4 regions of the Lysinibacillus sp. FSL K6-3209 genome follow, and region 2 is predicted to be linked to each of the others. Evidence: riboswitches for the same ligand, from Rfam matches in the RefSeq annotation. Region 2 holds a riboswitch; each other region holds the start of a gene.
What was found. A riboswitch is a leader RNA that binds a small molecule or an ion and turns the genes downstream of it on or off. The one in region 2 is predicted to bind S-adenosylmethionine.
Positions count from the first base shown of each region.

Region 1: another riboswitch for S-adenosylmethionine. It lies ahead of MHH88_RS02050 (O-acetylhomoserine aminocarboxypropyltransferase/cysteine synthase family protein); the one in region 2 lies ahead of MHH88_RS17795 (methionine ABC transporter ATP-binding protein).
Region 3: another riboswitch for S-adenosylmethionine. It lies ahead of metA (homoserine O-succinyltransferase); the one in region 2 lies ahead of MHH88_RS17795 (methionine ABC transporter ATP-binding protein).
Region 4: another riboswitch for S-adenosylmethionine. It lies ahead of metK (methionine adenosyltransferase); the one in region 2 lies ahead of MHH88_RS17795 (methionine ABC transporter ATP-binding protein).

Region 1 is NZ_CP150264.1:389,624-397,829, reverse strand. Features, by position in the region: gene MHH88_RS02060 (homoserine dehydrogenase) at 1-175, opposite strand, end outside; gene MHH88_RS02055 (hypothetical protein) at 584-970, opposite strand; gene MHH88_RS02050 (O-acetylhomoserine aminocarboxypropyltransferase/cysteine synthase family protein) at 1,368-2,669, opposite strand; SAM riboswitch class I at 2,783-2,896, opposite strand; gene MHH88_RS02045 (glycerol-3-phosphate acyltransferase) at 3,052-3,681, shown strand; gene MHH88_RS02040 (acetyl-CoA hydrolase/transferase family protein) at 3,742-5,262, opposite strand; gene chrR (class II chromate reductase ChrR) at 5,572-6,303, shown strand; gene MHH88_RS02030 (hypothetical protein) at 6,510-6,935, shown strand; gene MHH88_RS02025 (hypothetical protein) at 6,983-8,206, opposite strand, start outside.
Region 2 is NZ_CP150264.1:3,631,028-3,639,233, forward strand. Features, by position in the region: gene MHH88_RS17785 (MetQ/NlpA family ABC transporter substrate-binding protein) at 1-276, opposite strand, end outside; gene MHH88_RS17790 (methionine ABC transporter permease) at 344-1,012, opposite strand; gene MHH88_RS17795 (methionine ABC transporter ATP-binding protein) at 1,002-2,030, opposite strand; SAM riboswitch class I at 2,114-2,218, opposite strand; gene MHH88_RS17800 (thioredoxin family protein) at 2,275-2,586, opposite strand; gene MHH88_RS17805 (hypothetical protein) at 2,601-2,942, opposite strand; gene gcvH (glycine cleavage system protein GcvH) at 3,141-3,521, opposite strand; gene MHH88_RS17815 (arsenate reductase family protein) at 3,603-3,956, opposite strand; gene MHH88_RS17820 (acyl-CoA dehydrogenase family protein) at 4,166-5,950, opposite strand; gene MHH88_RS17825 (acetyl-CoA C-acetyltransferase) at 6,027-7,199, opposite strand; gene MHH88_RS17830 (3-hydroxyacyl-CoA dehydrogenase/enoyl-CoA hydratase family protein) at 7,248-8,206, opposite strand, start outside.
Region 3 is NZ_CP150264.1:2,177,733-2,185,938, reverse strand. Features, by position in the region: gene MHH88_RS10480 (Ger(x)C family spore germination protein) at 1-616, shown strand, start outside; gene MHH88_RS10475 (hypothetical protein) at 623-856, shown strand; gene MHH88_RS10470 (endospore germination permease) at 881-2,017, shown strand; gene metA (homoserine O-succinyltransferase) at 2,091-3,026, opposite strand; SAM riboswitch class I at 3,128-3,237, opposite strand; gene MHH88_RS10460 (nucleotide excision repair endonuclease) at 3,481-3,852, shown strand; gene MHH88_RS10455 (IS1182 family transposase) at 4,008-5,357, opposite strand; gene panF (sodium/pantothenate symporter) at 5,729-7,174, opposite strand; gene MHH88_RS10445 (YhdT family protein) at 7,174-7,437, opposite strand; gene MHH88_RS10440 (AMP-binding protein) at 7,654-8,206, opposite strand, start outside.
Region 4 is NZ_CP150264.1:3,491,715-3,499,920, forward strand. Features, by position in the region: gene MHH88_RS16955 (TIGR01212 family radical SAM protein) at 1-359, shown strand, start outside; gene MHH88_RS16960 (class I SAM-dependent methyltransferase) at 356-982, shown strand; gene MHH88_RS16965 (alanine/glycine:cation symporter family protein) at 1,024-2,532, opposite strand; gene MHH88_RS16970 (alpha/beta hydrolase) at 2,662-3,468, opposite strand; gene MHH88_RS16975 (gamma carbonic anhydrase family protein) at 3,604-4,116, shown strand; gene metK (methionine adenosyltransferase) at 4,472-5,668, opposite strand; SAM riboswitch class I at 5,926-6,044, opposite strand; gene pckA (phosphoenolpyruvate carboxykinase (ATP)) at 6,247-7,833, shown strand; gene MHH88_RS16990 (prolyl oligopeptidase family serine peptidase) at 7,910-8,206, opposite strand, start outside.

The DNA.
Region 1 (8,206 bases), 1.3 Mb from region 2:
TTAAATGTGCTGTGCCCGGAACACGTTCACGACTAGCATCCGTTACTAATATTTTTGCTACTTCTAACTCAATGCCTAATTTATGTTTTAGCTCTTCACGCTTTTCATTTAAAATATGATAAATTCCTTGACCTACAGTTCCAAATCCTAAGATCGCTGCCTTTATAGTTGCCATACTTGATTCCCTCCAACGTACATTTCTCCAGTTTTCTCTCTATATAAAGTTTGTGCCTACAAGCACATATTCAAATAATTCAAAATTTAACCTAAAGAAAATTGTAACGCAAATAAATCCATTGCACAAGAAAAATCTTTCTAGGATGGACATTTGTTTTCTCTAGGCGTGCAAAAGAAATCGGTTTCATTGCCTTTATTATACGTTTTTTTAATAAATCTATAATTTTTGAACAAATATTGACGATTCTTTTATAAAAAAAATGCCTTTCTTCTATTATATATGTACGAAGATACTACTTATAGAATGGCTGTCTTGAAAAGTCGAAACAAATCCAAAAAAACTTAGCACAACAAAAAGCTCATTCCCTATAGCAGTAGAGAATGAGCTAAAAAATATAAGGGAAAGTTAACTTGCTAGTAAAAATAATCGATAACGATATTGTGCTAAAGCTGATTGTACTAGTTTGATTTCTTCCTGTGTAAAGTTCGGTATGGCATATGTGCGCTCGATTAGTTGAAATGACCCGTATTGTAAGTAATACTCTGTCGCAGGTAGCGTAATATGGTTTGTACCATGAACTTTATACTCTTCAAAAACTTCTTTTACTGTATAGCCTTCTTCTTTAGCATATACGATTTCTTCAAAAGCACTATGTCCAAAAGTTTGTTGCCATTTTGATTCAACTGTCGAAAGTAAGTATTGAATGGCCATATTATTTACAAAATGATGGCTTTCATTTAATTCATATATAAGATAAGCAGTTACATTTTGTGCACGATAAATATTTCCCATTGTTAACACTCCTTTTTCGATCAGTTATGGAAAGCGAGAGTAGCTACTGGCTAGGTAGCTACCCCCTTTCATATATATATTCAAAAGTGGGGGAGCACTTATGAAAACAAATTAGCTGTTTTCGCCTAATGAATGGCGGTGAAAGTTTAGTAACATCATCACTTTGTTCAAGGTTGGTAGCCTTTCGAACCTTTTACTTAATCCCTAGTATACAGCATGGTTTTAACCAAGTCAACAATACTTATAAAGTTACTAGGTATTATTTATAAAAAATTTCAGAAAACTCACCGAATGAGGTAAGGATGAATGTCGCAACGTTATACGCATTACCAAATGAGGCATTTCGAATGAGAAAATACGTAAACGCTACAACATAAATCATTGGCTATCTTAATAGTTATGCTTCTACTTTTTGTTCAGTTGTTGTTACTTGTGCAATAGCTTGTTCTAAATCTGCAATAATATCCTCAACTGCCTCTAAACCAATTGATAAGCGAATGAGCGACTCGGAAACACCAGTTTGGATTAATTCCTCAGCAGATAATTGTTGATGAGTTGTAGACGCCGGGTGAATAATTAGTGATTTTGCATCGCCTACATTTGCTACGTGTGAAAATAATTTTACGCTGTCTATTAATTGACGGCCTGCTTCTCGTCCACCTTTAATGCCAAATGTAAGCACTGAACCGAAGCCATTTTTCAAATATTTCTTCGCTAAATCATGTGTGGCAAAATCTTCTAATCCATTATAGTTTACATACTCCACAGATGGGTGGTTACGTAAATATTCTGCAACTGCTAAGGCATTTTCATTATGTTTAGGAATTCGCAAATGGAGCGTTTCTAAACCTTGTAATAAGTTAAATGCAGCATCTGCACTTAATGTTGGTCCAAAATCACGTAGTAATTGCACGCGCAGTTTTGTGGCAAATGCAGCCGCTGCAGTATCAATACCGTATCGTAAACCGTGATAAGATGCGTCAGGTTCTGTAAATCCTGGGAATCTACCTTGAGTCCAATCAAATTTCCCTGCATCCACAACTACACCGCCTAAAGTTGTACCGTGTCCGCCAATCCATTTTGTCGCTGAGTGAACGACGATATCTGCACCGAAGTCGATTGGTGTTGAGCCATATGGTGAAGCAAAAGTGCTATCAATAATTAAAGGTAAACCGTTGTCATGTGCAATTGTAGCTACTGCCTCTACATCTAGCACTTTTAAGCTTGGGTTTCCGTAAATTTCAGCGAACACTGCTTTTGTCTTTTCATTAATGGCAGATCGGAAATTCTCAGGATTTGTTTCATCTACGAAAATTGTTTTAATACCGTAGTTTGGTAGTGTATTTGCTAATAAGTTATATGTTCCTCCGTATAAAGAACTTGCTGCTACGATTTCATCCCCTGCTCCTGCAAGATTTAAAATTGAAAATGCGATAGCTGCTGCACCTGATGAAAGTGCTACTGCTGCTGTACCGCCCTCCAATAAAGCGACGCGTTTTTCAAAAACATCTACAGTTGGATTTGTAATACGTGTATAAATATTGCCCGCTTCTTCTAAAGCGAAAAGACGTTGCGCATGAGCAGTGTCTTTAAATACGAAAGCTGTTGAACGGTACACCGGTACAGTTCGGGAGCCTGTCACTGGGTCTGGCTCTTGGCCACCGTGTAATAGTAAAGTTTCTGGTTTAAAATTCGACATGTTTTCTTCCTCCTAAATGGGTTTTACGATGGTACCGGAGATGAGGAGGATTTATGTGAGAAAACAAAAACCCCCTTCAGTTAAGAAGAGGGTTGCGGTTGCAAGTTTTCCTCCCCTTATCTGCCAGATCCAAGTAAGAATCTGTAGGAATTAGCACCTTAGCAAGTTCGTCACTCACTGGTTGCCGGGCATCATAGGGCCTATCCCTCCGCCGCTCTTGATAAGAGTATGTGATTCAATTTCCATCGTTGTTACACAGTATAAACATAGACTTTTTTTCTGTCAACAGTAAAATTTATTTTTTTCTGAAACTTCTGTCTGCTCCTTTACGTAATAAGAACACATACACTATATAAAAGTATAGTTTGAAAGGAGTATTTTTATGGTAAAAGCCATGATTATTTTTATTATTATTGGTTATCTAATCGGCTGTATTCATGGCTCTAAAGTGGCACAGTTTCTTTCTGGAGTAGATTTAAAAAAGACTGGCCATGGCAATGCGGGTGCCTCAAACGCAACGCTTTCTCTTGGATGGAAATACGGCATATTAGTAGCACTTATAGATATAGGTAAAGGAGTTGCTGCCGTGCTATGCGCACTTTACTACTTTTCCTCCAATGCTTCACAGTTTACTGAAGTACAAATGTGGTTATTAACCTATGCAATAGCTGCTAGTGTAATACTAGGTCATAACTTCCCGTTCCATATGGGCTTCAAAGGCGGCAAAGGAACTGCATCAATCATAGGCATATTGCTCGCTATTGATTGGAAAATTGCATTATTTGCACTTATGTTATTTGTCATTTTATCTTTAACAACAAATTATTTAATCATTGGTGTGCTTGTATTTTATATTATTTTTTGTACAGCAACTTACTTATGGATACCTGGGGTTGGACCAACAATGATTTCAATTGTTCTTTTTGGTATCGCGCTTATGTTGCATATTGAAAATATTAAACGGCTTATCCAAGGGACAGAGCCTAAAGTAACATCTGCCTTTAAAAAATAAATTTAAACAAATCAAAGCCTTGAGAGACAACAAACAAACTCTCAAGGCTTTTTTATATCATTATTTTGCAAATGATGGATCTTGCATTGTACCGTTCTTAGCTAAATTGACATGCCAAGAAAGCGCTTTTTCTAAAATATGTGGTGTATGGTGTCCGCCTGTTGCCTCGTTCGCTTCGTTAAAGTACGCCCATAATTGATCCTTATAATCTGGATGCGCACAGTTTTCAATAATACGACCTACACGCTCTTTCGGTGCTAAACCACGCAAGTCTGCAACACCTTGTTCTGTGACAATAATATCTACATCATGTTCTGTATGGTCCACATGCGAAACCATTGGTACGATACTAGAAATTTTACCGCCTTTTGCATATGATTTCGTCACAAAAATACCTAACCGGGCATTACGAGCAAAATCACCAGAACCACCAATCCCATTCATCATTCGTGTGCCAGAAACATGAGTTGAATTTACATTCCCATAAATATCTAGCTCAAGCGCTGTATTTACAGAAATTAAACCGAGTCGACGGATAATTTCCGGATGATTAGAAATTTCCTGTGGACGTAATACTAATTTATCAGCATATTTTTCAAAATTTCCATAAACACGGTTTCCTACCTCTTCCGATAGGGTAATAGAAGTAGCAGATGCAAAGCTTACTTTCCCAGCATCCATTAATTCAAAAACAGCATCTTGCAGTACTTCTGAATAAACTTCTAAATTCTCAAACTCGGAATCTTTGAAACCTAGTAATACAGCATTTGCTACTGAGCCTACACCTGATTGTAACGGGCGTAAACTTGTTGTTAAACGACCTACTTTAATCTCTTCGCGCAGGAAGTTCAGCAAATGATTTGCCATAATATCTGTTTCTTCATCAGCTGGAACAATTGTTGATGGAGCATCTAAAATATCTGAAATAACAATACCTTTTACTTTGTCTAAGTCTAGTGGAATGCCAATTGTGCCAAGACGATCTGACGCATTTAGCATTGGAATTGGATCACGTTTACCTTGTGGTCCTGGTACAAAAATATCATGCACACCTTCTAATGCATCAAGCTGGGCTACGTTTAGCTCGATGATTACTTGATCTGCTTCTTGTACGAAAATCGGAGAGTTACCAACTGAAGTTGTAGGAATTAATAAGCCATCTTCTGTAATTGCAGCAGCTTCAATAATAGCAAAGTCAATCGGACCAATAATACCTTGACGTACTAGTTCCGCATTATGTGATAAATGGGCATCAACATAAGTGACTTCTCCTCTATTGATCATGTTTCGAATACCTGGATCTCCTTGGAAAGGACCACGTTTGCGAATTACACCCGCTTCGGCTAAGTATTGGTCGACTTCTGGTCCAAGTGATGCACCTGTATATACATCTACTTTGAAGCTTTCTGTTTTCGCTTTCTCCACAAGTGCAAGCGGTACCACTTTCACATCGCCTGCACGTGTAAATCCGCTCATACCAAGTACCATGCCGTCCTTAATCCAAGATGCTGCTTCTTCTGCTGTTACAACTTTGTTTCGTAACTGTTCATTACGAAGCTTTTTTGCTAACTTTTCATCCATTCCTTATTCCTCCATCCCACATTTAATTGCTTCAACTAGATTATTTGTCCTATACATCCGTACACCCACAAATGTCAAAATACAGTAGATAAATAATCTGTCGCCATACATAATTTTACACTAAAGAGAACATTTAAGCTATATCTAACAATATATTTTACTTTACGAGGTATTTTAGTCCTCTCTCATATTATTCAAAAATAGTTTTTTATAAATGATTTTAAGTTTTTAATATTGAATTTTATTCGATTTTAGCGAAAAAGCGTGATATGCTCTTGGTATATTTAAGGGGAAAAGGAGAATTTTTAAATGGTGAAAGAATTATTACGTAACCACTCTTCAGTACGTATTTACGATGGAAATCCTATATCGAAAGAAATTGTCGAGGATTTAATTGCGACAGCACAGATGGCGGCAACCTCTCACTTTGTACAAGCCTATAGCGTAATTTGGGTAACAGACGAAGCAAAAAAAGAACAGCTCGGTTTACTCTCTGGCAATCCACGTCAATACGAAACTTCGGGTGGTGCTTTTGTTTTTTGCGTAGACTTTAAACGTCTGCAAATGGCTGGGAAATTAGAAGGCGTTGATATTGTGGCAGACTCGGCTGAAAATGTCCTCGTTGGTGTAGCAGATGTTTCGTTATTCGCACAAAACTTTGTGATTGCTGCTGAATCAATGGGCTATGGCATTTGCTATATTGGAGGTGTACGTAACAAACCTGAAGAAATTAGCGAATTGTTGAATCTACCTGATTATGTATTCCCATTGTTCGGTTTAACAATTGGCGTTCCTGCACGACGCAATGAAGTGAAACCTCGCTTACCAGTAGCTGCTGTCCTACATGAAAATGAGTACAATTGTGAAAAATACGAGGAACTTTTACCAGCTTACAATGCAACGATGGAAGATTACTACAATAGTCGTTCCTCCAATCGTAAAATTGATAACTGGACAAAGCAAATGGCTGATTTTTTAATTGAACAACGTCGTCCTTTCATCAATCGCTTCTTAGCACAGAAAGGTTTTAATTGGAAATAACTTTTTCTTTATGGAGTTACTATCGTATGATAATAACTCCACTTTTTTTATATTTCGAACTATTATTTATAGCTTATGTAGTATTTTTGTCTTGCATGATCTGTTAAAATCAGGTACAAATTAAACGAAAAGACTCTTTCCTTTTCCTACCTTTCCATTAATATTAAATAGAAGAAGAACCCTATCTCGAAAGGAGTTATGCAAAAATGTCTTATGTTAATAAGCATCTTGCTCGTACCCTAGAACAACAACATAAGAGAAGTGTAAGAAGTTTATTTTTAAAAATACAAGACTTAAACAATGAGTGTGTACTTTTAAGAAAGAGGCTTGAACAACATATTGATATTAAACAATACAAAGAAGCTATTACCTACGTCGATCAATTCGTTTCCTATACAACCATTTTAAATTTAAAATTTGTCACGAATACGCAGAACCTAGAAGTGGTTGTGCTACATGCACTTTTATTGGAGCATATGATAGAAAGTGAAACATCGTTCTCTTTTGAATATGAAAAGAATTTGTTACATGGTTATATTCAAGAGATACTGGCATTAAATGATCATGCCTCTACTCTTTTTACAAATCATAAAGAAAAAATGCACCGTTACATTGAAACGCAAACTACATAAAAAAGACGATCAAGCCAACAAAGTGCATTGTGCTGATCGTCTTTTGTTTATTGTAATCCTTTAATAATGAGCGAGCGTACTGGTAAAAACTGCTCTCCTGTTTCACCATACGTAATAACTACTTCATCACCTTCTTGTAAATAAATCGCAAGAGGCTCCGTCTCTGCACTTACTGAATAGTTTTCACCATTATTCAGTAAAAACGATACAATGGTAAAGTCACCTAGGCGTTCCTTATAAACGCGTAGTACTGTCCCACTTGCATTTTTTTCTTCCGCATTCGAACTACCTTCAACCGTACTTCCTCCACGACTAAGCGCTGTTTTATATAATTTCAACGCTTCTTTTGGTGTTGTTGCATAGGCGGAAATTTCAGGATTTGCTGCGGAAACGATGAAATAATTTTGTAAAAAGCCATTCGCATCGAGCACCGCTGTTAACCAACTTGCTTCTCCGTAAAAGTTATACAATACAGGCATTTCTCCTGCCCACTTTTTCTCAATAAATTTCTTTTCAATAATTTGCAGATTCCCTTGTGAATCCATATATGAAGCATCTTGATTTCCTGTATAATACGTCGATTCACCAGTTCGTGCATTCGTTAATGAGTAGCCCAGCATTGAATCCACGCCCTCTTTTGGACTCGTGAAGTCTGTGAAATAGTACATTTCGCCTTCCTCATTAAAGATTGGACTTACATTCGATTCAGTCCCTTCATCAGAAGGTAATTTGACATCTTTTTTGCCAAACATACTATTCCAGTAACCATGCACATATTTTCCGTAATAGCTATTTTGTAAACTTACTGTCTCAGGTGAAACAGCCCCATCAATAAATGCTGGAACATCTGCTAATTTCACAATTTCAGATTTACCTGTCAATGCATCTACAAGGACAATCCCTTGTACATCAAAGCCATTTCGAGCAGATATAAACTCCCCGTACGAACGGATATAGTACGGTTTACCGTCATCATCAATTTCAAGCTGAACATCTCCATAGAAAATAAGGAATGGATGTTGTAAGCGCATGTGACGCTCTAAATTAGCATTTAAATAGGCAGAAGGAACATATTTCATTTCCTGTGCGATAAATTTTGGGTTATCCGCTGAGTCCGTCGCACTCATTGTAAAATAACCAGGTGTCGTTTTGCCGTTCATCCATTTAAAGAAACCTGAAAATTCAACAGGCGCAATATATACATATTCACCATTTACCTTTTGGATTTGTAAACGTCCTAGTTCATAATAGCTTGTATTCGGTACTTGACC
Region 2 (8,206 bases):
TGTTCCTGAATCTAAATCTTGGTTTGGTAATACATAATCTTGGTATGTTTCGATTTCTAAGTCAATGCCTTCTTTAGCTAAAATCGGTTTTGCTTTTTCTAAAATAACTGCGTGAGGTGTGTTAGAAGCACCTATTTTTAATGTTACTTTTTCTTCAGTTTTTGCACTGTCGTCTGCCTTATCTCCAGAGCCTGCTTCATCTTTGTTACCAGCACCACAAGCTGCTAAAGCTAGTACAAGTACTGATAAAAATAATCCTGCTAATAACTTCTTCATTTGTCTACACTCCCTTTATTTTGTTCAAACCATAATATGTTAGCGGTAAATAACCGGTATAACCTTTTTAACGTTTGTCTGTTTTCGAAGTAATCATATCGCCAATCCATTGGATGATAAATACGACTACTAAGATTAAAATAGTTGCCATTAATGTCACATCTTGGCGATTACGTTGGAAGCCATCTAAAAAGGCTAAGTTTCCTAGACCGCCAGCACCAATAATACCAGCCATCGCCGTATAGCCAACAAGGGCAACAGCCGTTACCGTAATCCCGGAAATAAGTGCTGGTAATGATTCTGGAATTAGTACTTTCCATATAATCGTGGACGTTTTAGCACCCATTGAGCGAGCTGCTTCTATAACGCCCTTATCAATTTCTCGTAGTGCAATTAATACCATTCGGGCATAGAATGGTGCTGCACCAATAATAAGTGCTGGTAAAGCTGCATCTGCTCCACGGATTGTCCCAAGTAAAAACTTTGTAAACGGTATTAGTAAAATAATTAACACGATAAATGGTATCGAACGGAATATATTGACGATCGACCCCGTTAAAAAGTTAACGATTTTATTTGCCCATAATTGGTTTGGGCTCGTTAAAAAGAGGATAATACCAATGGCTAAACCAAGTATGAATGTGATGACCGTTGAAATAGTGGTCATATAAAGTGTTTCGTATGTGGCAGACCACATTTTTTCCCAGTCGACATTCGGAAAGAGACTAGTTAGCATTTGCAATCACCTCCGTTTGTACTTCAACTGTATTCAAATAATTTAATGCAGCTGCTACATTTGTCTCTGAGCCATCAATTTGCACAACAAGTGTGCCGTATGCGCCGTTTTTAGTTTGTGAGATATTACCATGAACAATACTAATTTCTACATCAAACTGCTTCACTAAATGCGATATTACGGGTTGCTCGGTTTTTTCTCCTACAAAGACAAGTTTGACCAGTTGTCCTGTAGGATAATTTGCTCTAAGCTGTGCAACAGTCTCTTGCGTTTCCTTCGTATCAGTAATTTGAGAGACGAATTTTTTTGTAATGGCCGCTTGAGGTGCTTGGAACACTTGCAATACTTCTCCGCGTTCTACAATTTCTCCAGCCTCCATCACCGCCACGCGATGACAAATTTTGCGAATAACATGCATTTCATGCGTAATTAACACAATGGTTAAGCCTAATCGTTCATTAATATCAACAAGTAAATCGAGAATTGCATCTGTAGTTTCTGGATCAAGTGCAGATGTAGCTTCGTCACATAACAATACTTCAGGATTATTGGCAAGTGCTCGCGCTATACCAACCCGTTGCTTTTGACCACCTGATAGCTGTGATGGGTACGCTTTATCGCGACCTTCTAAGCCAACGAGTGCAATTAGTTCTTTCACACGTGCTTCTCGCTCACGCTTAGAAACGCCTGCGATTTCTAGTGGAAAAGCAATGTTTTCTGCCACTGTTCGAGACCAAAGTAAGTTAAAATGTTGGAAAATCATACTTACTTTTTGTCTAGCATCACGGAGCTTTTGCCCCTTAATAGATGAAAATTCTTGGTTGTTGACCTTCACTGTACCTGTCGTAGGTTTTTCTAAACCGTTTAATAAACGAATCATCGTACTTTTACCAGCACCACTGTAGCCGATAATGCCAAAAATTTCACCTTTGTTAATCGAAAGATTTACATCTTTGACAGCAGTCAATTCGCCATTTGCGGTTTTGTATTTCTTCGTAATATTTTGAAGCTGTATCATAGCGAATACTCCTTTTCTCATATAGAAAACCCCTTCTCTCAAGACAAGTAGAAGGGGTCACGTACTTTATACGCTAAACCGTTCTCTCATCTTTCAAAGATAAATCTTTGGGTGATTTGGCACCTTTTCACAAATGTGATGGTTGCCGGGCTTCATAGGGCACTTCCCTCCGCCGCTCTTTATAAGAGTTCGATATATTTAATAGTTTTTTAATATATTTGTTACTTTACCACGCTAGCAAAGTTCAGTCAATTGGTTTTTTTAACAATTCGTATAAAAATGGTACGGATTGAAATGCATAAATCTTATCAATAACCTTTCCACCATCGCTAACGAGTAAACAAGGTACACTTTCAATTTGAAAATCAAAAGCTATTTGTCCTAGAAAATTGATGTTTGCCTTGCCTATTTTCACCTCTGGTAGTAACTGTTCAATGATATTCATCATTTTGGATGCAACGGCACAAGTTCCGCACATCGGTGTATATAAATAAAAGGCAGTTTTGTCTCCAGACTTTACAGCCGTTTCCCACTGCTCTTTTGACCATTCTTCCATGATTTCACGCAACCTTACAAAATATATTCATTATGGATTGAAAAATGTGCACGCAATAAAATCGTCGCTAGCACTTTCCTCGGTGTTGTTTCTACTTCTTTATATGTTGGCATTGTCCGTAAATGCTCAGCCTCTGGATAATGTCTATCCATTAATGCTCGTAGTTTATCGCCTGATGTATCCGCATCAAAAAATGTATAGAGCTCACAGCCCTCATATGGGTCGAGTAATTCTTCTAATTGATGCACACCAATTGTACCATTTGTACAAAGGATTGTAACATCTTCACTCAGAATAGGTTCAATTTGAAGCTTATCCGAACGGCCTTCCACGATTAAACATTTCCCTTCGAACATCACGCCACCCCCATTTAGACAGTTATCTACTACAGCATACCATTTGAATAACCGAATTTCATACTATTGCATCGCAATTTCGGGCGTTTCTGTGATAACTTATTGAGCTAGCAATTCCTATGATGCGCCGAAAAACTGTAGCATGATATAATAAAAAACGCCGGCAAATTTTCCGACGTTTTTCTATTACAGGCTTGTTTATTCTGCAATCAATTTTTCGTATTGCTCAGCTGTCATAAGGTTTTCAATCTCTGATGCATCAGCAGGCTCTACAACGATCATCCATGCTTTTTCATATGGTGATTCATTTACGAATTCTGGGCTATCTTCTAAGTCTGCATTTACTTCAACTACAGTACCTGAAATTGGTGCGTAAAGTTCAGAAACAGTTTTTACTGATTCTACACTACCGAATGGATCATCTGTTTTAATTTCATCGCCAACTTGTGGAAGCTCAACGAAAACGATATCTCCTAGTTCTGATTGTGCGAAGTGAGAAATACCGATACGTACTTTACCATCTTCTAATTTTACCCATTCGTGTTCTTCAGAGTAACGTAAGTCTTTAGGTGTGCTCATGCCAAAAACCCCTCCATAAATATGTAATATATTCACTATCAGTGTGCCATACTTCTATCATAAAAACAAGGATAAAAGCAGTTATTTCCAAGCTTGCTCAAATTCTGTTTCTTTAAAACCTAATGTTACTTTTTTTCCATCTGTCACGATTGGTCGTTTCATTAGCATACCATCTGACGCAAGCAGTGTAAGTTGCTCATCTTCCGGCATTTCCGCCAATTTATCCTTCAATCCAAGTTCACGGTATTTCATGCCAGAAGTGTTAAAAAACTTCTTCAGTGGCAACCCGCTCGCTTGCCAATATTGCTTTAATTGTTCTTTCGTAGGTACTTGTTCAACGATGTGTACCTCTTCGTATAAAACGCCATTGTCGTTTAACCACTTCTGTGCTTTTTTACAAGTTGTACATTTAGGATAATGGATAAATTGAATCATATTTGTAGGCTCCTCTACTATCATTTTCTGTAGTATACCATCATAACTAGTATGTGCCAAAATGAAACAATTATAATTGTTTGAGTGCCTGACACCAGTGGATTTCAGAATTGTTTCGGTGCCTGGCACTTCCGCGGGCAAATTGTATGAGTGCCTGGCACTAAAACAGACTGTAGATTAAGGTATCTACAGTCTGTTCATAGCTAGTATTAGACGATGAATTTTTCAGCTTCGATAAGTTTAACTGAAGCTTCACGTTTTTTAGCAATAAGGTTATAAGGGTTGTTGCGAGTCAGTTTGCGAAGCGCTGACAATGTCATCCGTGCAGCATCTCCATCTGCTGAAGCAAGAATCGTATCCTTTGCCTCTTTCTCAATTTCTGCAAATGCTTCTTGGCAGAAAATTTGCGTGTAAAGTAATTTTTGTTGTGATTTTTCTGCACCCTCACGCGCAATCGCTTTGTCTGTACGTAACACAGCAGACTCCATAGCGAATAGTTGGTTTGCAATATTCGCGATATTTACCAATACTTCTTGCTCTTGGTCAAGCTTCGCACCATAGCGTTGTGCTGCCATACCTGCTGCTAACACAGCGATCTTCTTAGCATTTTTCACAAGGTATTTTTCTTGTGCTAATGGTTCTGTACCTACTTCTTCTGGCATCATCATCAGCAATTCTTGTTGTAAATTTTGTGCGACTTGCAATAATGGCAATTCGCCTTTTAATGCTTTTTTCATAAATGTGCCAGGCACAATCATGCGGTTAATTTCATTTGTTCCTTCGAAAATGCGATTAATACGAGAGTCGCGATAAATGCGCTCTACCTCATATTCTGCCATAAAGCCATAGCCACCATGTAATTGTACCGCTTCATCAGCAATATAATCCAATGTTTCTGACCCAAACACTTTCGCAATCGAACATTCAATTGCATATTCTGCTATTGCATTAGCAATGACTTTCCCTTGCTTTTGTTCTTCAGGGCTTAATTGGCTTAGACGATCTTCGAATAATCCCACTGTACGATAATTTAATGATTCTGACGCATATAATTGAGACGCCATAGTCGATAGCTTTTCTTTTGTTAGGTTGAAATCAGAAAGCTTTGTTTTAAATTGTTGACGTTGGTTCGTATATTGAATCGCTAGCTCTAATGCACGTTTTGAGCCACCGATTGTACCGACACCTAATTTATAGCGACCGATATTTAAAATGTTAAAGGCAATGACGTGTCCACGACCTACTTCACCAAGCAGATTTTCAACAGGTACTTCTGCATCTTCAAGCACTAATGTACGAGTTGATGAAGATTTAATACCCATTTTCTTTTCTTCTGGCCCAACAGAAACACCATTATATGCACGTTCTACGATAAATGCCGAGAATTTATCGCCATCGATTTTTGCATACACAACAAATACGTCAGCAAATCCAGCATTTGTAATCCATTGTTTTTCACCATTTAAAACATAATGAGTACCAGCAGCATTTAGCTTGGCAGTCGTTTTAGCACCTAATGCATCTGAACCCGAACCTGGCTCTGTTAAAGCATACGCTGCAATTAACTCACCTGAAGCAAGCTTTGGTAAATACTTTTGCTTTTGCTCTTCGTTCCCAAAAAGCACGATTGGTAATGAACCAATCCCCACATGCGCACCATGTGTAATCGAGAAACCACCTGCTACAGACATTTTTTCTGCGATTAATGCCGAAGAAACTTTATCTAAACCAAGACCTTCATATTCTTCCGGTACATCCGCCGCTAATAGACCTAGCTCACCAGCAGTTTTTAGTAAACGTACGGAATGTTCGAACTCATGATGTTCTAAGTTTTCAACGACAGGTAATACTTCATTCGCAACGTACTCTTCCGTTGTTTTGGCGATCATTTTTTGCTCATCTGTAAAATCTTCAGGTGTAAATACGCGATCTAACGCCACATCCTCAATAATAAATCCGCCGCCTTTAATGATATCTGTAGTTTTTTCTGTCATGTCCAATTCCTCCTTATTTTTCGGTGCCAGGCACGCATACAATTCGCAATTCTTAAACAATTAATTTTTACACAATTTATAGAATCTCAAATACCCCAGCAGCGCCCATACCGCCGCCGATACACATTGTGACAACTCCGTATTTTTTACCTTGACGTTTCAGCTCATGAATAAGTTTTAATGTTAAAATTGCACCGGTTGCGCCAAGCGGATGTCCTAATGCAATTGCGCCACCATTGACATTAACCTTCTCTTGGTCGATGCCTAAATGACGTACAACTTGTAAAGACTGCGAAGCAAATGCTTCGTTAATTTCCCACAAATCGATATCCTCTATAGATAAACCTGCAATTTCAAGTGCTTTCGGTACTGCAACGATTGGACCGATGCCCATCACTTCTGGAGGAACACCGCCCACCGCAAAGCCTAAAAACTTCGCCATTGGTGTCATCCCTTGCTTTTCAGCTTCCTCACGATCCATCACCAAAACTGTTGCTGCACCATCAGAAGTTTGTGAAGCGTTACCTGCTGTCACACTACCTTTTACATGAAAGGCAGGACGAAGTTTCGCTAAACCTTCTACAGATGTGCCAGGGCGGACCCCCTCATCCATACTGAAAGTAAATTTTTTCACCTGTAGTTTATTATTAGCATCCACATAATGTTGTTCTACTTCAATTGGGACGATTTCATCATTAAATTTGCCTTCTTGAATTGCTTTTTCTGCAAGCACATGCGAGCGTACCGCAAATGCATCTTGATCTTCACGGCTAACATTATACTGTCGTGCGACTTCCTCGGCTGTATGTCCCATCCCCATATAATATTGAGGGGCTGTTTCAGCTAATGTTGGATTTAAGCGTGGTGTATTCCCTACCATTGGTACCATACTCATAGACTCAACACCGCCAGCAAGAATTGCCTTTGAATGACCAAGCATAATCCGTTCAGCTGCATACGCTATTGCCTGTAAACCCGATGAACAAAAACGGTTAATAGTCAAAGCAGGTGTCGTATCTGGCAGCCCTGCAAGCGCACCAATGCTACGTGCTACATTCATGCCTTGCTCTGCTTCAGGCATCGCACACCCTAAAATTAAGTCATCAATAGGACCTTCATAGCCCGCTCTTTTCAATGTCTCTTTGACAACTGCTGCTCCAAAATCATCTGGTCTTACTGTTGCTAATGAACCTTTTTTCGCTTTTCCAATAGGAGTTCGTGCTCCTGCTACAATAACGGCTTCACGCATCGTCTAAATCCCCCTTTGTTTCATGTGCAAATATAGTCATCTATCTAATTAGTTACGAAGTGGTTTGCCCTTTAACAACATATGTTGCATTCTTTGCTGCGATAGTGGATCTGCTACCAGACTTAAGAATGCTTCACGTTCTAAGTTTAATAGATATTGTTCATCTACTAATGTGCCGTATGGTACTTTTCCACCTGCGATAACATACGCTAACTTCTTGGCAATTTTTAAATCATGTTCACTGATGAAGCCTGATTCAAACATCCCTTGAGCACCGATTAGTAACGTACCATAGCCTGATGCACCGACAACAGGAACTTTTGTTGGCACCGGTGGTTGGTAGCCTGCCTCATAGAGTGCCAAAGCAGCCTGCTTTGCATCATAAATTTGGTGATCTGCATTGACTGAAATACCATCTGCAAAGTTTAGGAAATTATTGTCGCGTGCTTCCTCACCTGAAGTTGATACTTTCGCCATGGCAATTGTTTCAAATACTTTATTGGCAATTTGTTGATAATCTACTTCCACACCATGCGGTAAACCTTTTAAGAATTTTTGGTAAAGTGCTTTGTTACCGCCACCCCCAGGAATTAAGCCAACACCGACTTCTACTAAGCCCATATAAGTTTCCATCGTCGCTTGGATATGTGCAGCAGGTAAGCATACTTCTGCGCCCCCACCTAATGTCATAGCGAACGGTGCAGCGACAACTGGTTTTCTTGAATATTTTATTTTTTGCATAGCATCTTGGAATGCTTTAATAACAAAATCTAATTCGAAAATGTTATCATCCTGTGCTTCTACTAAAATCATGCCTAAGTTCGCTCCGACACAGAAGTTTTTACCTTGGTTTCCGATTACCAAGCCTTTATAATTTGCTTCTACTTCGTCTATTGCGTAGTTAATCATTTGAATAATATCTAAACCAATGGCATTGGATTGGGAATGGAACTCTAGTAACGCAATACCGTCACCCAAATCTATTAAGCTAGCACCGCTATTAGACT
Region 3 (8,206 bases), 1.5 Mb from region 2:
AGTTGAGATACATGGAGATTTGCAATTAGGAATTGACCAAACCAATGTAGAAAGAATTAAAACACCTGTTGTTTTAAAATATGCGGGCATCGCTATCTTTAAAGAGGATAAATTAGTGGGGTTATTATCAGAAGATGACAGTATTTACTTTAATTACTTGAATAATAAAATTAAAAGTACAATAGAAGTTCTAGCATGCCCTAAAGGTGGAGAGTTATCAACAGAAATTACGAGTTCGTCCTCCAAAATTAAAGGGACTTTCAAAAATGGGACACCGCAAATCACCATTAAAATTGAAGTTACGCAAAATATTGGTGAAGTGAATTGTGCCATTAATTTAACCCAAAACAACACCATTCAACAGATTGACAAAAAGACAGCAGAAAAAATAAAAGAACATACAGAAAAAACATTAGCTATCATACAAAAAGATTATAAGCTCGATTTATTAGGCTTTGGCGAAGCACTCCATCGCAGCGATCCGCAAAAGTGGGAAAAGATTCATAAGGAATGGTCAACAATTTATCCTACTGTCCCAGTTACGATAGATGTGCAGGTCACAACCCAAGGATTAGGAACAATTCAAAACTCATTATTGTACAATTCAAAGGAGTAACCCACGATGTTTATTAGCATTACCGTCATACTTATTTCGTTGATTATTGCCTATATTATGATTCCTCCATTATTGAAAAAAGGCGAAAAAAAAACAATATTCGCCTTTTCTATTTTATTGTTTATAGGCGCAACATTAAATATCGCCATTGGTTTAAAAATAAATATCCCTAGCCCATTCAATTTCATTACGTTTATCTTTACACCTATTAGAAAAATATTATTATCATTTTTTCAATAAGAATGACAGAAAGGGTAGTGCATAATGGAAAAACAATTACTTAGTGCAAGACAATTCACAATCATTACCTTTCTCCATTCTATTGGGACGGCCATATTAATTGTGCCAGCGAGCATTACGAAGCAGCTTCATCAAGATGCATGGATTGGCGCAACTATTGGCGTCTTATTAAGCTTTTTAATCGTAAAATTGTATACAAGCGTTGGAAATCAAACACCGCATCTCACGTTTGTCGAAGCAAATGGAAAAATTTTAGGTAAATTTCTTGGAACTTTGACCTCTCTAGGGTTTATCACTCTCGCATTTTTTTCGGCTAGTGAATTATTATATTTTATTGGCATCTTTATGCAAACAGAAGTAATGCCCGAGACACCTACTTTGTCCTTTGCTGTATTATTTACCATTATTCTTGTTTTTGCATCGTTTCTAGGCATTGAAGTGTTTGCACGGTCTGCAGAAATCCTATTTCCCATATTTTTATTTATATTTCTTGTATTTCTTGTTTGTATTTCGCCACAAATTAATATCGAAAATATTCAACCCGTTTTCGAAACAAAGACACCATCATTAATAACGGGTATCCTTAAATTTATGAGTATTTTTTCATTCCCGCTCGTTATGTTACTTATGATTTTCCCCTCTGCTGTCAATATCTCGAAAGCCGCACAAAAGGGATTTTATTTCGGCACGATTTGCGGAGGAATTGTCTTAATAATCATTATAGCCCTATCAACACTCGTTATTGGTCCAACGAATACTTCCATTGAGACATTTCCTAGCTATGCACTGGCTCAACGGATTTCTATAGGCAATTTTTTTCAACGTGTTGAAGTTGTTATGGCTGTCATGTGGATTATCTCCATCTATATTCGAACTTTTCTCTATTTTTATGCATCTGCAATAGGTATAGCACAAATACTAAATATTAAAGATCCCCGACCATTGATTTTGCCATTAGGAATGTGCATGATTGCGCTGTCTCAAATTGTTCATCCGAATATTGTGCATTCTAATAATTACAATCAAAAAATTTGGCCGCTGTATTCAGGGTTATTTACTGTCTTGTTAGCCCTATTATTACTAGTCATTGCAAAAATGCGAAAGATTAAAAGCAAAACAGCAACTGACCAAAATACATTAAATTCAAGTGAAACACCGTAAAAAAAATCCAATTTCTCTCTATTGAGAAATTGGATTTTTTAGATCTTCACAAAAGCAAATGGTAAGCAACCAATTAGATATGGTATTCAATTTCATCAACAAAATCCCATTCATACGGCGTTTCTTGATAAACATAGTAGTTTAGCCAGTTGGAGAATAATAAATGGGTATGTGCTCGCCATGTATTAATAGGTTCTTTAGATGGGTCATCATGCGGGAAATAGTTAACAGGCACTGCAATATCAATTCCTTTTGCCACATCGCGACTGTATTCATCGGCTAATGTTGTCGCATCGTATTCTAAATGTCCAGTAATCATAATATTTTTATTATCTTTTGATTGCACGATAAAAACGCCTGCATCTTCTGAATAAGATAGTAACCGTAATTCCGGGTGATTGCGTACTTCATCAATTGAAACAGAAGTGTACCTAGAATGTGGTGCTGTAAATAAGTCACTAAATCCTCTTACTAAATCGACCGTTAAATCCGTAATCACATGTGAATATACACCCGAACACTTTTCTGGTAATTCAAATTTCCCGATTCCATAATGATGATATAAGGCAGCCTGTGCACCCCAACAGATATGCAAGACAGACGTGACATTCTTAGCAGACCAATCCATTATCTCCGAGATTTCTTCCCAATAATTCACTTCTTCAAATGCCATTTTTTCCACTGGTGCACCCGTAATGATCATCCCGTCAAAGCGACGATGACGTATCTCATTAAATGTTGAATAAAAGAGTTGTAAATGCGATTTACTAACATTTTTAGACTCGTGTGTTGCTGTATTTAAAAATGTTATATTGACTTGTAACGGCGTATTACCAAGTAATCGAAGTAATTGTAATTCTGTTTTCTCTTTTTCCGGCATTAAATTAAATATTAAAATATTTAACGGACGAATTTGTTGTGTTTTGGCACGGTCTTCTTCCATGACGAATATTTTTTCCTCACGTAAATGTTCTCCAGCTGGTAAGTTTTTCGGAATATTAATTGGCATATTGTAGTCCCCTTTTCTCTTATTTTTTTCTCTCTATGTAAAATTAAAAAATCCCCCTCATTCCATAAGAGCAAGAATGAGAAGGATAATTATCACGTTCACTCTTATCTCTCAAAGGAAAAATCCTTTGGTGGAATTAGCACCTTTCTAACAATGTTAGAGGTTGCTGAAGCGTCATAGGGCCAAATCCCTCAGCTTCTCTTGATAAGATTATTCAATTAAAAAGAATTGTATCATGAACAATTAAGAATTTCAATAATACATAGAATATTTTGTATTTAAACGAATGGAAGCTTATGAATTGTTAAACACTACTATCAAGTTATATTTTTGACATCCAGTGCCAATTCCAAAAGGCATATACGAAAATTAATGGAACCAATAAATCGTAATGGCAATCATAGAGGTATTATGTTAACATATACCTTTAGTAACAGAGAGGAACGTGAATATTTTGATTAAAATTGAACTCCCAAAACCAGACTTAGTAATCCGTCAACGTGAGCAAGTGTTAAAACCAGGGGATGTAGAAATTACGCCTTTTCACGGTTTTATTGATTTCCATAAAATCACTCGCGAAAAAGGTGGCATTTTCTTATTTTATAATGAAAAAAATGAACTATTATTTGTAGGGAAAGCACGTAAAATTCGCCAACGTATTAAAAAGCATTTTGAAGATAATGTATCACCAATGAAAAAATACCGTGATGAAATTTTCAAAATCGAAGTGTATGAAATTGATGATCCAATGGAACGTGAAATTTACGAAACATATGCGATTAACACATTCCGTGCAAAATATAATCTAGATAAAGTATTTTATTAAGATTCAAACCGTTAGCATAATGTATGCTAACGGTTTGAGATTGTCGACAAAAGGCATCAAGAAGTTCTAACCTTGATGCCTTTTGTCATTTTTTATAGTAAATAATTGGATTTCATTCCCAAGTCGACCATTCTCTATGAGCATATCTACTCTCCTTAAGCAGCTTGCCATGTCCAAGTAGCAAGCTTTTTCAAGTTCATGGCAGCAAAAGTAAGCATCGCCTGCATGGACAATTTTTTAAGACCCCTTAAGTTTGTCCATCGCATACCATGCTTTTCTTTTGCATCTGCAAAGACACGTTCAATCGTTTCTTTGCGCTTTGCATAAATTTGTTTAATATCATATGAATGGCGTAAATGTTCAGCTTCTTCCATATATGTTTCCCATATATGACGTTGAATAAGTTTTTGATGATTCTTGCTTTCTGTACATTGTGATAGCCAGGGGCAATTAGCACAAATCGTTGGATTCGATTTATATTGGCGATACCCTTCCTTTGTGGTTGTCGTATATTTCAATACCTGCCCTTGTGGGCAAAGATAACAATTATAGTACTCATCGTACACATATTCATGCTTTCGAAAGAAACCATCTTTTGTTTTAGGACGTGTATAAGGGAGAACAGGTAACATTTGATTCTCTAATAAAAAGTTAGTGATGGCAGGTGTTTTATAAGCAGCATCCGCAGCAATCGCTAATGGCTTTTTCACTTTTTCAATGATTTTTTCAACAAGTGGCTGCAATACATAGCTGTCGTGCACATTTCCTGGAGTCACAATCGTACCTAATACAAAACCTTTTTCATCTGTCGCTGCATGAAATGAATACGCAAACTGCTTAGTCCGTTCATCCTTAACATAATAACCACTCTCAGGGTCTGTCGTACTTTCCTTGATTTCTTTCCATTCGTCTTTTTCAAATTTCTCTGGAGGGAAGGGCTTTTTTCCGTGTTCCTCACGATCAATATTTAATTCCAGTTGAAGTTTCTCTTCATAAGCACGTGTTTCTTTTCGAACGACTTTTTTATCATACTTTCGCTTATTAGCGCTTGCCTTTACATGCGTGGAATCAATAAATACATGGTCCGCGTGCAGGAGACCCTTCTTCAGAATTTCTTTTAGAATACGATAGAAAATTTGTTCAAACACGTCTGTGTCTTGAAACCGTCGCGCATAATTTTTACCGAAGGTAGAAAAGTGTGGAACTTCTGTATGGAAGCCAAATCCTAAAAACCAACGATAGGCCATGTTCGTTTCAATTTCTTTAATAGTTTGACGCATTGAGCGAATACCGAAAACATATTGAATAAAGGTCATTTTAAAGAGAACAACAGGGTCAATACTTGGACGCCCTAAAGATGAATAGAGGTTTTCCACTAATGGATAGATAAACGAAAAATCAATCGCTGCCTCTAGTTTTCGGACTAAATGGTCTTGTGGCACCAATTGGTCAATTGTCAATATTTCTAATTGTTCACGTTCATTGATTTGATTTTTCGACATCATTTTCCATCACCTCAAATAGATTATTTTATTTATAGTTGATTGATAGCAATTCATATCAAGTTGATTGGAGCGAAGGGCGGGCGACTCCTGCGGGAACGCACAGTACGTAAGACGCAACAGACCGCGCGTTAGCGAGGGTTGCGGCTTACGATGTGCCCGCGGAAAGCGCCCGAACGTAGCGGAAATCAACGGGAGTAGACATCTATTTTTATTTTAAAATGAAAAAAGACTGTAGGCAAACTCGAAATTTTTCGAGTTTGTCTACAGTCTGAAACCGTTAGCATAATGTATGCTAACGGTTTTTCTATACTATAGCGTCCAAAATGAAAACCCAACCCCAAGCGTTGTCTCTCGGGGTTGGGTTTTCATTATTAAATAAATAGTTTTTCATCTTTAAATTTATGAGCTGTTAGCCAACTGACGATAACAAAGATAATTAATGAAGCTATGATAGGGATAGTCACCGTATGCATACCAAATATCGTTGGATAAAAGCGATCAATCATAATATATAACGTCATCCCCGTAATCATGGACGCAATCGCCCCGTATTTATTGGCCTTTTGCCAATACAACCCTAGGACAACTGACCAAATAAAGACCGCTTCTAAGCCGCCAAATGCAAATAAATTGAGCCAAACTAGTAAATCTGGCGGATTTAATGCAAATACAACGACTGCTAAACCAATCACTGTTGTTACCACGAAGCTAGCACACTTGATTTCTCTATCATTGGCAGTAGGCTTGATATAATTCAAATAAATATCCTTTACCACTGTTGAACTAACTAGCATCAGCAACGCATTCACGGTAGACATCGTCGCTGCCATCGGTGCTGCTAACACAATGCCCGCTAAAAACGGCGGCAACACTTTTAACGTAAGCAACGGCATTACCTTATCGCCAATTTCAATGCCAGGGATTACTGGACGGGCTAATACACCAATCAAGTGCATCCCGAACATAATTGTCCCAATAGCAATTGTGCCAATAATTATCGCCAAATGCATGCTTTTGGAATCTTTATAGCTCATGGCGCGGACGGCTATTTGAGGGAGCCCTACCACACCAATGCCGATTAAAATCCAAAATGTTGAGACGTACAATGGTGTCAGTTCCCCTTCAGCACCAAATGGTGACACTAGGTTTGGATTTTCTGCAACAAGGGACGTCATAATTTGATCGATGCCACCACCGGCAACGATTGTCCCAATCAGTAAAATAACAGTACCAATCACCATAATGGAACCTTGAACCGTATCCGTTAACGCTACAGCACGGAATCCTCCGATAATCACATAAATTAATACTGAAACAGCAAAAATAAAGAGTGCTGCTGTATAGTCAAGACCGGTTAATGATTCAATTAAGCGCGCGCCCCCGACCCATTGTGCCATCATCGCAGAAAATAAAAAGACAATAATACTAATCGCTGACAATATAACGATGACATGGCTTTTGTAGCGTTCACGTAAAAAATCAATTAATGTAATCGCTTGATAGCGGCGAGCAATAATAGCAAATTTCTTGCCTAGTATCATCAGTACAAAATAGCCTGCTGGCAGTTGAGCCATCGCTAACAAGACCCATCCGAGCCCTTTATTATAAGCAACACCAGGTCCACCGATAAAACTACTTGCACTACCATACGTGGCAATCATCGTCATTGCTAGGATAAAGCCACCCATTTCACGACCGCCAAGAAAATATTCCTGTAAAAATGAATTCGATGAACGAACATGCTTATTCGCCCATATGCCAATCCCAAAAATAATAATTAAAAAAACAAGAAGCGGAAAAATAACTTGCCAATGCATTATTCATCCACCTCCCCGTCATCAAATGGTACCTCTTTAAAAAAGAGCTTTAAGACGAGCCAGATTAATACAATCATAAAACCTGTTCCAGCGATGCAACTATAGAAAAACCAAGCTGGGAAACCCAATACATACGAATACGTTGTTGGATCCCCCGAACCTAGACCATAGGCAAAGCCGTACCAAATCGCAAAGTTGACAAATACAAGCCCAATGCCAATAAGCGCCTCACGATGCGCAATTTTAAAGCGTTGATCTTTCAAAATAGAATCCCCCTAACCTACTCTATTTTACTGTGATGTAGGACTAATGGGAAGCATTGTGAGAAAAGTAGATAAAAAAAGCGAAAGTTAGCGAACAATACCTATCAAATGGGTATCTTACAAGGCTCCAATCAGGAATACGCTTTCTGCCTTTTCGGGTGATTTTTGTGGCGATTTCCCCCTTCTTATTGGCGATTTCACACACCTTACCAATCTTCAAGAGCTTTTTAATTGCAATTGAAGCGCTTTTTTATCAATTTTCCCAACAATCGTTTTTGGTAATTCATCAATCATAATAATTTTTTTCGGGATTTTATAGTGTCCTAAATGGCTTCGACATAGGTTTTCTACTTCGTCTACTACAGTATCTGACTGATTATGGCAAACAATAAATGCCGTGACAATTTCCCCCCAGTAGTTATCTGGTGCTCCGATGACTGCCGCTTCTTTTACGAGCTGATGACGAAGTATGCATTGCTCCACTTCTTGCGGATAGACGTTCTCCCCGCCACTAATAATCATGTCTTTCCTGCGACCGACGATATAAAAATACCCTTCTTCATCCATTGTCGCTAAATCACCAGTCCTTAACCAGCCATCTCGTATCGTATTGTCCGTTTCCTGCTGATTATTCCAATAAAATTGAAACATATGCTTACCTCTAACGAACAGTTCGCCTACTTCATGGGCAGCGCAGCTTTCACCCGCTTGATTAATAATTTTCGCCTCATTAAATTGCATACTTTTACCCACTGCCCCCTTTTTGACA
Region 4 (8,206 bases), 140 kb from region 2:
CACTTGAAGATTATGACATGATGATGGAAACGGCACGTGCAGTTGCTAAACTGGATGTCCAAGGCATTAAAATCCATTTACTTCATTTATTAAAAGGGACGCCAATGGTTAAACAATATGAAAAAGGCATGCTAGAATTTTTAGATCAAGATGTCTATACAAAACTAGTTGCAGACCAGTTAGAAATTTTACCACCGCAAATGGTCATCCATCGTATTACAGGTGATGGACCAATTGATTTAATGATTGGTCCAATGTGGAGTGTCAATAAGTGGGAAGTATTGAATGGCATTGATGCAGAGTTAGAACGTCGGGGCAGTTGGCAAGGTAAATTTTATAATGCCGAGGTCACAAAATGAAGCTTCAACGCGTCTTACAATATGCACAGCAATTATTAATAGAGTCAATACAAGAAGGCGATACTGTTGTCGATGCTACGGCTGGAAACGGCCATGATACATTATTTTTAGCTCAACTTGTTGGTGATAACGGACAAGTTTATGCCTTTGACGTGCAAAAAAATGCAGTCGATGCTACTTTGCACCGTCTGCTAGACAATGCCTTAGAACACCGTGCCTTTGTGTTACATACGGGGCACGAAAATATAGCCAAGCATGTTCAAAAACCAGTTGCGGCTGCTATATTCAATCTTGGCTATTTACCTGGCAGTGACCATGATATCGTAACAAAACCAAATACAACGATTCTAGCAATTCAAGATTTATTACAACTGCTAAAAATCGGTGGATTAATTGTCCTTGTCATTTACCATGGGCATCCAGGCGGCAAAGAAGAACGTGACGCAGTCATCAACTATGTTAGTCAGTTACCACAAAAATATATCCATGTGTTAAAATACGAATTTTTAAACCAACAAAACGATCCACCATTTGTCATTGCATTAGAAAAAATGAAAGACTTCCCGGTGCCAGTCACGCAAACAATTCTGAACGCACAAGCAGCCGGTTGCGACGGCAATTAAAATAAAAAATCCTCTCATAATGAGAGGACTTTTTTTATACATTATTTATTTTTGCGTTTATCATTGTAATCAACCCAGAAATCCGCACCTTTAATTCCTAGTTTACGAGGATCAAACACAGGGTCTTTGCCTTCTTTTTTCTGTTTCTCGTAATCTTTTAATGCGAGAATCGCAGGCTTCATAATAATTAAAATGGCAATAACGTTAATCCATACCATTAATCCTAAGCCAACGTCACCCATTGCCCATGCAAGGTCAGATGTACGAATCGTTCCAAAAAATGTTGCAATTAAAAAGGCGATTTTAGCTATCCAAATGAAAATCTTTTCGGTTTGCCCTGAGAATAAATAGGCCACATTCGTCTCTGCTATATAGTAGTACGCCATAATTGTCGTAAATGCGAAGAAGAATAAAGCGATTGCTACAAAGCTTGAGCCAATGCCTGGCAATGAAGATTCCACTGCCCATTGTGTATACGCAGCACCTTCTTTAATACTTTTCGCAAAGGTAATTTGCTCCTCACCCGTAAGGCCATTTTCATTAAATTCACCAACGTAAATAAACGGATCTGTACCTTCCGCAGCTTTCTCATTCTGTACATTATACATACCTGTAAATAAGATCATAAATGCTGTAGCCGAACAAACTAATAATGTATCAATGTACACAGATGCCGCTTGCACAATACCTTGTTTAGCAGGGTGTGAAACTTCAGCTGCCGCCGCTGGATGCGCACCAGTTCCTTGACCCGCTTCGTTGGAATAAATACCACGCTTAACCCCCCAAGCGATTGCTGAACCAATAATCCCCCCAAATACTTCTTGTGCACCAAAAGCACTTGAAAAAATCAGCGAAAATACAGCAGGTACTTCTGAAATATTCATAAAAATAATAACGATTGCCATTAGAATATAAGCTAAAGCCATGAATGGGACAACTACTTGTGCAACATTTGCAATGGATTTAACCCCACCGATAATAATAGCACCTAATAATACAACAATAATAATTCCTGTAATCCAAGATTCCATTCCAAAAGCGTTTTCAACGGCACCTGCTATTGCATTTGATTGAACGCCAGGCATTAGTATCAACATGGCTATTAACGCTGCAATCGCAAAAATAATTGCAAACCACTTCTGCCCCATCCCTTTTTCAATATAAAAGGCTGGACCACCACGATATTCTGTTTCTTTCTCTTCTTTGTATATTTGCGCTAATGTTGACTCCACATAAGCTGTCGCTGCACCGATGAAGGCAATTGCCCACATCCAAAAAATAGCACCAGGTCCCCCCATTGCAATGGCAGTTGCTGTACCAGCAATGTTCCCTGTACCAACGCGCCCAGATAATGCAATCGACATTGCTTGAAAGGAAGAAATTCCCTTTTCTGATTTTTCCCCTTTAAACATTAAGACAAACATGTCCTTAATATGTCTTATTTGTAGGAACCGTGTAATAATTGAAAAGAATAAACCGATTAATAAAATACCATAAATAAACCACGGCCCCCATAAAATACTGTTCAGAAAACTAACAATACTTTCCATCTTACCCCTCCCAAAATATGAATATTCGTTCTTTAAGACATTATAGTATTACATTTTTCTGAAAATTACAACATTATTTTTAAGTTACTATACATCTTATTCAACAATATTTTTCGGAGGGGAAACATTCTATCGAATTATATAACCAATTCTACGCAAAGCATTATTAATAAAATCACGGATATAGAAAAAAATCTCATCTCTCTCTATTTCATGGAACAGATTATGGTAGCATTTTGCCCATTCTTTAAATTGGAATTCTGCAAACTCCTGCTGGTGTAACCAATTACGTGTTTGTCTAGTTTCTGTAATGCTATCTCTTTCTCCAGTCATAATAAGCATAGGGGTATTTGGAAACTCTGCTTTCGGCATAATCACTAAATTGCGCATCATCTGTTGTAACTCACGATACCATTTTACTGAGATGACAGACATAAAAGGAAACTCGTCCTTCATTTCATCTCTACCTTCGACACTACGTGATAACTTGTCGAAAGTAATATCATGTGTCATCTTAACACTTGCCGTCAAAGCACTTAAGCTCGTTAATGCATTCGATAATTTTCCAGGCTGTAAGTTCAATTGCAGCCAAGGTGAGGTCAAGACAATTCCTGCACATTCATATTTTCTCTTATGCATTGTATGCAGTATTAACGTTGCTCCTAGTCCATGCCCTATTAAAAATACTGGCAAATTATATGAAAAGGCATTTTCAATTAAATGCCTAGTATACTTGTTGTATTCTTTAAAGTCCTCATCATGGACACGTGATAGTTTCGCATTTGCCCCATGATTCGGTAAATCGCCCATGACTACGTGGAAGCCTTCCATTCTAAGTTTTTCAATCAGCCATGCGTACCAACGGTGGTTTTCATATGCACCGTGAACAATAGCAATCACAGCCTTCGCTTGTCCATCAGCTTCCCATTTCCACATTCACATAGTCCTCCTAAATAATTAGTTACACAATAATTATAACGAAATATTCGTACCATTATAAAATTATATTTGCATAAAATTGCGTATTTGATACGATAATACTACATCAAAGAAAGAAAAGAGGCGATTAGCATGATTTATCCTTTTAAAGACAAAACACCTACAATCGATCCATCAGTTTTTATTGCTGACTATGCAACCGTTACTGGAGACGTAACGATTGGAGCAGAGACAACAATATGGTTTAATACAGTGATTCGAGGCGATGTATCCCCTACAATTATTGGTAAACGAGTAAGCATCCAAGATCTTTGTTGTCTACATCAAAGTCCAAAATATCCATTAATAATCGAAGATGAAGTAACAGTTGGACACCAAGTAACCTTACATAGCTGTACAATTCGAAAAAATGCCTTAATTGGTATGGGATCAATTGTGTTAGATGGGGCAGAGATAGGAGAAGGTGCATTTATCGGTGCGGGTAGTCTTGTCCCTCCAGGTAAAGTCATACCTCCCAATTGTTTAGCATTAGGACGTCCAGCGAAAGTTGTACGTGAATTAAATGCTGAAGATAAAGAAGATATGGAACGTATCGTTAGAGAATACGCGGAAAAAGGACAATATTACAAATCTCTTCAAAAATAATGGTTGCTCAATTCGGGCACATTGCCCCATAGTTGTAGGTGTTTAAATACGAAACAACTCTTTATGAAATAAATTCGCAATTTTCTTCCAACCGCCTTCAGTACATCTTGTATGCTAGACGTACGGGAAGAAAGCGAATTTTTTCAATCACTTACGTAAAGTTCGCTTAAGTCTTTCACTTGATTAGAGAGCACTAGTTGCCTTCACAATTTAAATAGAAGGTGCATTTCTCCCCGACCTAGTAGCAGTAAGAAGAAATGTGAAAGGCAAGATAAAAAGGGGCCACTAGCTAGCCCCTTTCAATAAAACATTTACGTTTGTTCATTACCAAATCGAATGTTCTTGATAAAACAGATTATAAACTCGCTTTTTCTCTTAGTGCATCTGCCTTGTCCGTATTTTCCCAAGGTACATTTAAATCTGTACGGCCAAAGTGACCGTATGCAGCCGTTTGTTTATAAATTGGACGACGTAAATCAAGCATTTTAATGATGCCTGCTGGACGTAGATCGAAAAGTTCGCGAACCCATTTTACGATTTCACTTTCACTTACTCGTCCTGTACCAAACGTATCAACGGCAATCGATACCGGTTGCGCTACACCGATAGCATAAGCAAGCTGTACTTCTGCACGTTCTGCTAAACCAGCTGCAACAATATTTTTCGCTACATAACGAGCTGCATAGGCTGCTGAACGGTCCACTTTCGTAGCATCCTTACCAGAGAATGCACCACCACCATGACGTGCATAACCACCGTATGTATCAACGATGATTTTACGACCAGTAAGTCCAGCATCTCCTTTTGGACCACCAATAACAAAACGACCAGTTGGGTTGATGAAGTATTTAGTCTGTGCATCTAATAACTCACTAGGAACTACTGGAGCAATTACTAATGCTTTTAAATCTGCTTGAATTTGTTCAAGTGTTGCTTCTTCATCATGCTGAGTTGAAATAACGATCGTATCAACACGAACAGGGACATTGTTTTCATCATACTCAATTGTTACTTGCGTTTTACCATCTGGACGTAAATATGCTAATTCACCTGATTTACGTACTTCTGTTAAACGACGAGCCAATTTATGCGCTAAACTAATTGGTAAAGGCATTAATTCAGGTGTTTCATTACATGCATAACCGAACATTAATCCTTGGTCACCTGCACCAATCGCTTCAATATCCGCATCTGTCATTGAACCTTCACGCGCTTCTAATGCTTGGTCTACACCTTGGGCAATATCAGGTGATTGCTCTCCGATTGCGACTAGTACAGCTAAGTTTTCAGCATCAAAGCCATACTTGCCTCGTGTATAGCCGATTTCTGCTACTGTATCACGCACAATGCCTTTAATATCTACATAAGTAGAAGTAGTAATTTCTCCTGCTACTAATACTAAGCCTGTTGTGACTGTTGTTTCACACGCTACACGGGCATTAGGATCTTCTGTTAAAATGGCATCTAAAATAGCATCCGAGATTTGATCACAAATTTTATCGGGATGTCCTTCTGTTACACTCTCTGATGTAAACAATCGACGGTTTGTCATTTGGTTTTCCTCCTATTACTCTTACAAATAGTATTTGCGAAATTAATACGGTACTCATTACCCATGTCAAGTCCGCTCCTAAAGGATTGAACTCTCAAGCCGTTGTTGCTTTTAACATGAGGATTTCGAAAGATCCGTCATTATAATAAGGAAAGAATTGCACATACTTACCTTTACATTCATTTTAAAAATAAAAAAAATCCTTTTCTCACGTGTACTTAACATGAGGAAAGGAATAATGACTGCGTAACCTTTCACTCTTATCGTTCAAGGGGTATCCCCTTGCATCAGGTTGGCACCAACGCATGTCGTGAAATAGTTCATGCAGGTTGCCGGGTTTCACAGGGCCTGACCCTCCACCAGCTCGGGATAAGAGTATCCGTTCAATTCCTCATCTTACGGAAAAGGTAGAACAATGTCAATTATTTTATGTCGTTTTGTTGAAAAGTATTTAAAACTCGAAAATAATTTTTGAATTAGTATAGATTATTAAAGCAATTGTGTTATACTATTTTTGAAATTAAGAAAAACTCCCTCAAACTCAAGGGAATACTATAAAAAAGGATGGTATTTAATCGATGAATTCAGTAGAAATTGCAAACGAACTGAAGGAATTATTAAACGGCGGGAACATTAACGTTCAACTTTCAGTACCACAATTAGCTGAAAAAGCTACATCTCGTGGTGAGGCAATGTTAACAGTAGATGGCGCAGTTCGTGCAGAAACTGGCAAATACACTGGTCGTTCACCTAAAGATAAATATACGGTAGAAGAAGAAAGCACAAAAGATAAAATTGACTGGGGTAAAGTAAACCAACCAATTTCTTCTGAAGTGTTCGATAACTTATATGTAAAAGTAGTTAAATACTTAAAAGAACGTGACGAATTATTTGTATTTAAAGGTTTTGCAGGTGCTGACAAAGATTCACAATTAAGTATTCAAGTAATCAATGAATATGCTTGGCACAATCTTTTCGCCCATCAATTATTTATCCGTCCAACTGAAGAAGAATTAGCTTCTCACGTTGCTGATTTCACAATTATTTCAGCTCCTAACTTTAAAGCAGATCCAGCTGTTGATGGTACAGCTTCTGAAACATTCATCATTGTATCACTTGAAAAGAAAATCATCCTAATCGGTGGTACTGAATATGCTGGTGAAATTAAAAAATCTATTTTCGGTATTATGAACTACCTTTTACCGCAACAAGGTATCCTATCAATGCACTGTTCAGCAAACGTTGGAGAAGCTGGTGATGTAGCATTATTCTTCGGTTTATCTGGTACTGGTAAAACGACTTTATCGGCTGATCCTGACCGCAAATTAATCGGTGACGATGAGCACGGTTGGTCTGACAACGGCGTATTTAACATTGAGGGCGGTTGCTACGCAAAAACAATTAACCTTTCTGCTGAAAAAGAACCTGAAATCTACAACGCAATCCGCTTCGGTTCTGTACTAGAGAACGTAGCTGTAGATCCTGAAACTCGTGTTTGCGATTACGATGATGGTTCATTAACAGAAAATACACGTGTTGCTTATCCAATCCAATATATCGAAAATATCGTTGATCCATCTGTTGCAGGTCACCCAAAAACAATCGTTTTCTTAACTGCTGATGCTTTTGGTGTTTTACCTCCAATCAGTAAATTAACAAAAGAACAAGCAATGTATCACTTCCTAAGTGGTTTCACATCTAAACTTGCAGGTACTGAACGTGGTGTAACAGAGCCAGAACCAGTATTCTCTACATGTTTCGGTTCTCCATTCCTTCCACTTCCAGCAACTGTGTATGCAGAAATGTTAGGTCAAAAAATCGATGAGCATGGCGCACAAGTATTCCTTGTAAACACTGGTTGGACTGGTGGCGAATACGGTACAGGTAGCCGTATGAAGCTTTCTTATACTCGTTCAATGGTACGTGCTGCTATCGACGGAAAACTAAACAACGTTGAAACAATTCAAGACGCTGTATTTGGCTTACACATCCCTACAGCGGTTGAAGGTGTACCATCAGAAGTACTGAACCCACGCGATGCTTGGTCAGATAAAGCTGCTTACGATGTGAAAGCTGCTGAACTTGCTGGTCTATTCAACGACAACTTCAAGAAATTCTCAAATGTTTCTGAAGCAATCACTAAACTTGGTGGTCCATTAAAATAATGCATACAAAAAGGGAACGATGTATTCGTTCCCTTTTTTTAGTGTCTTTTTTTAGTGCCAGGCACTCAAACAATTTTCACTGTTTCTTCATCCACTCACATAATGCACGAACCATTTCACGATTTTGTGCTGGTGGATATTGGTGGGCAAAACGTTGATCATACCAAGTTTCATACACCTTATTGGCATCTTCTAAGTAAAATGCTAACTGCCTTGCATGCTCAATATCTACATTTTCATCCCGATAGCCGTGGATAATTAGCACTGGGGCTGTAATCTTTTCGACTTGAAATAAAGGTGTGCGTGCATCATAGGCTTCTGGTACACGATTAGGTGTCCCACCAATAATCCGTTTCATCATACGACGCATATC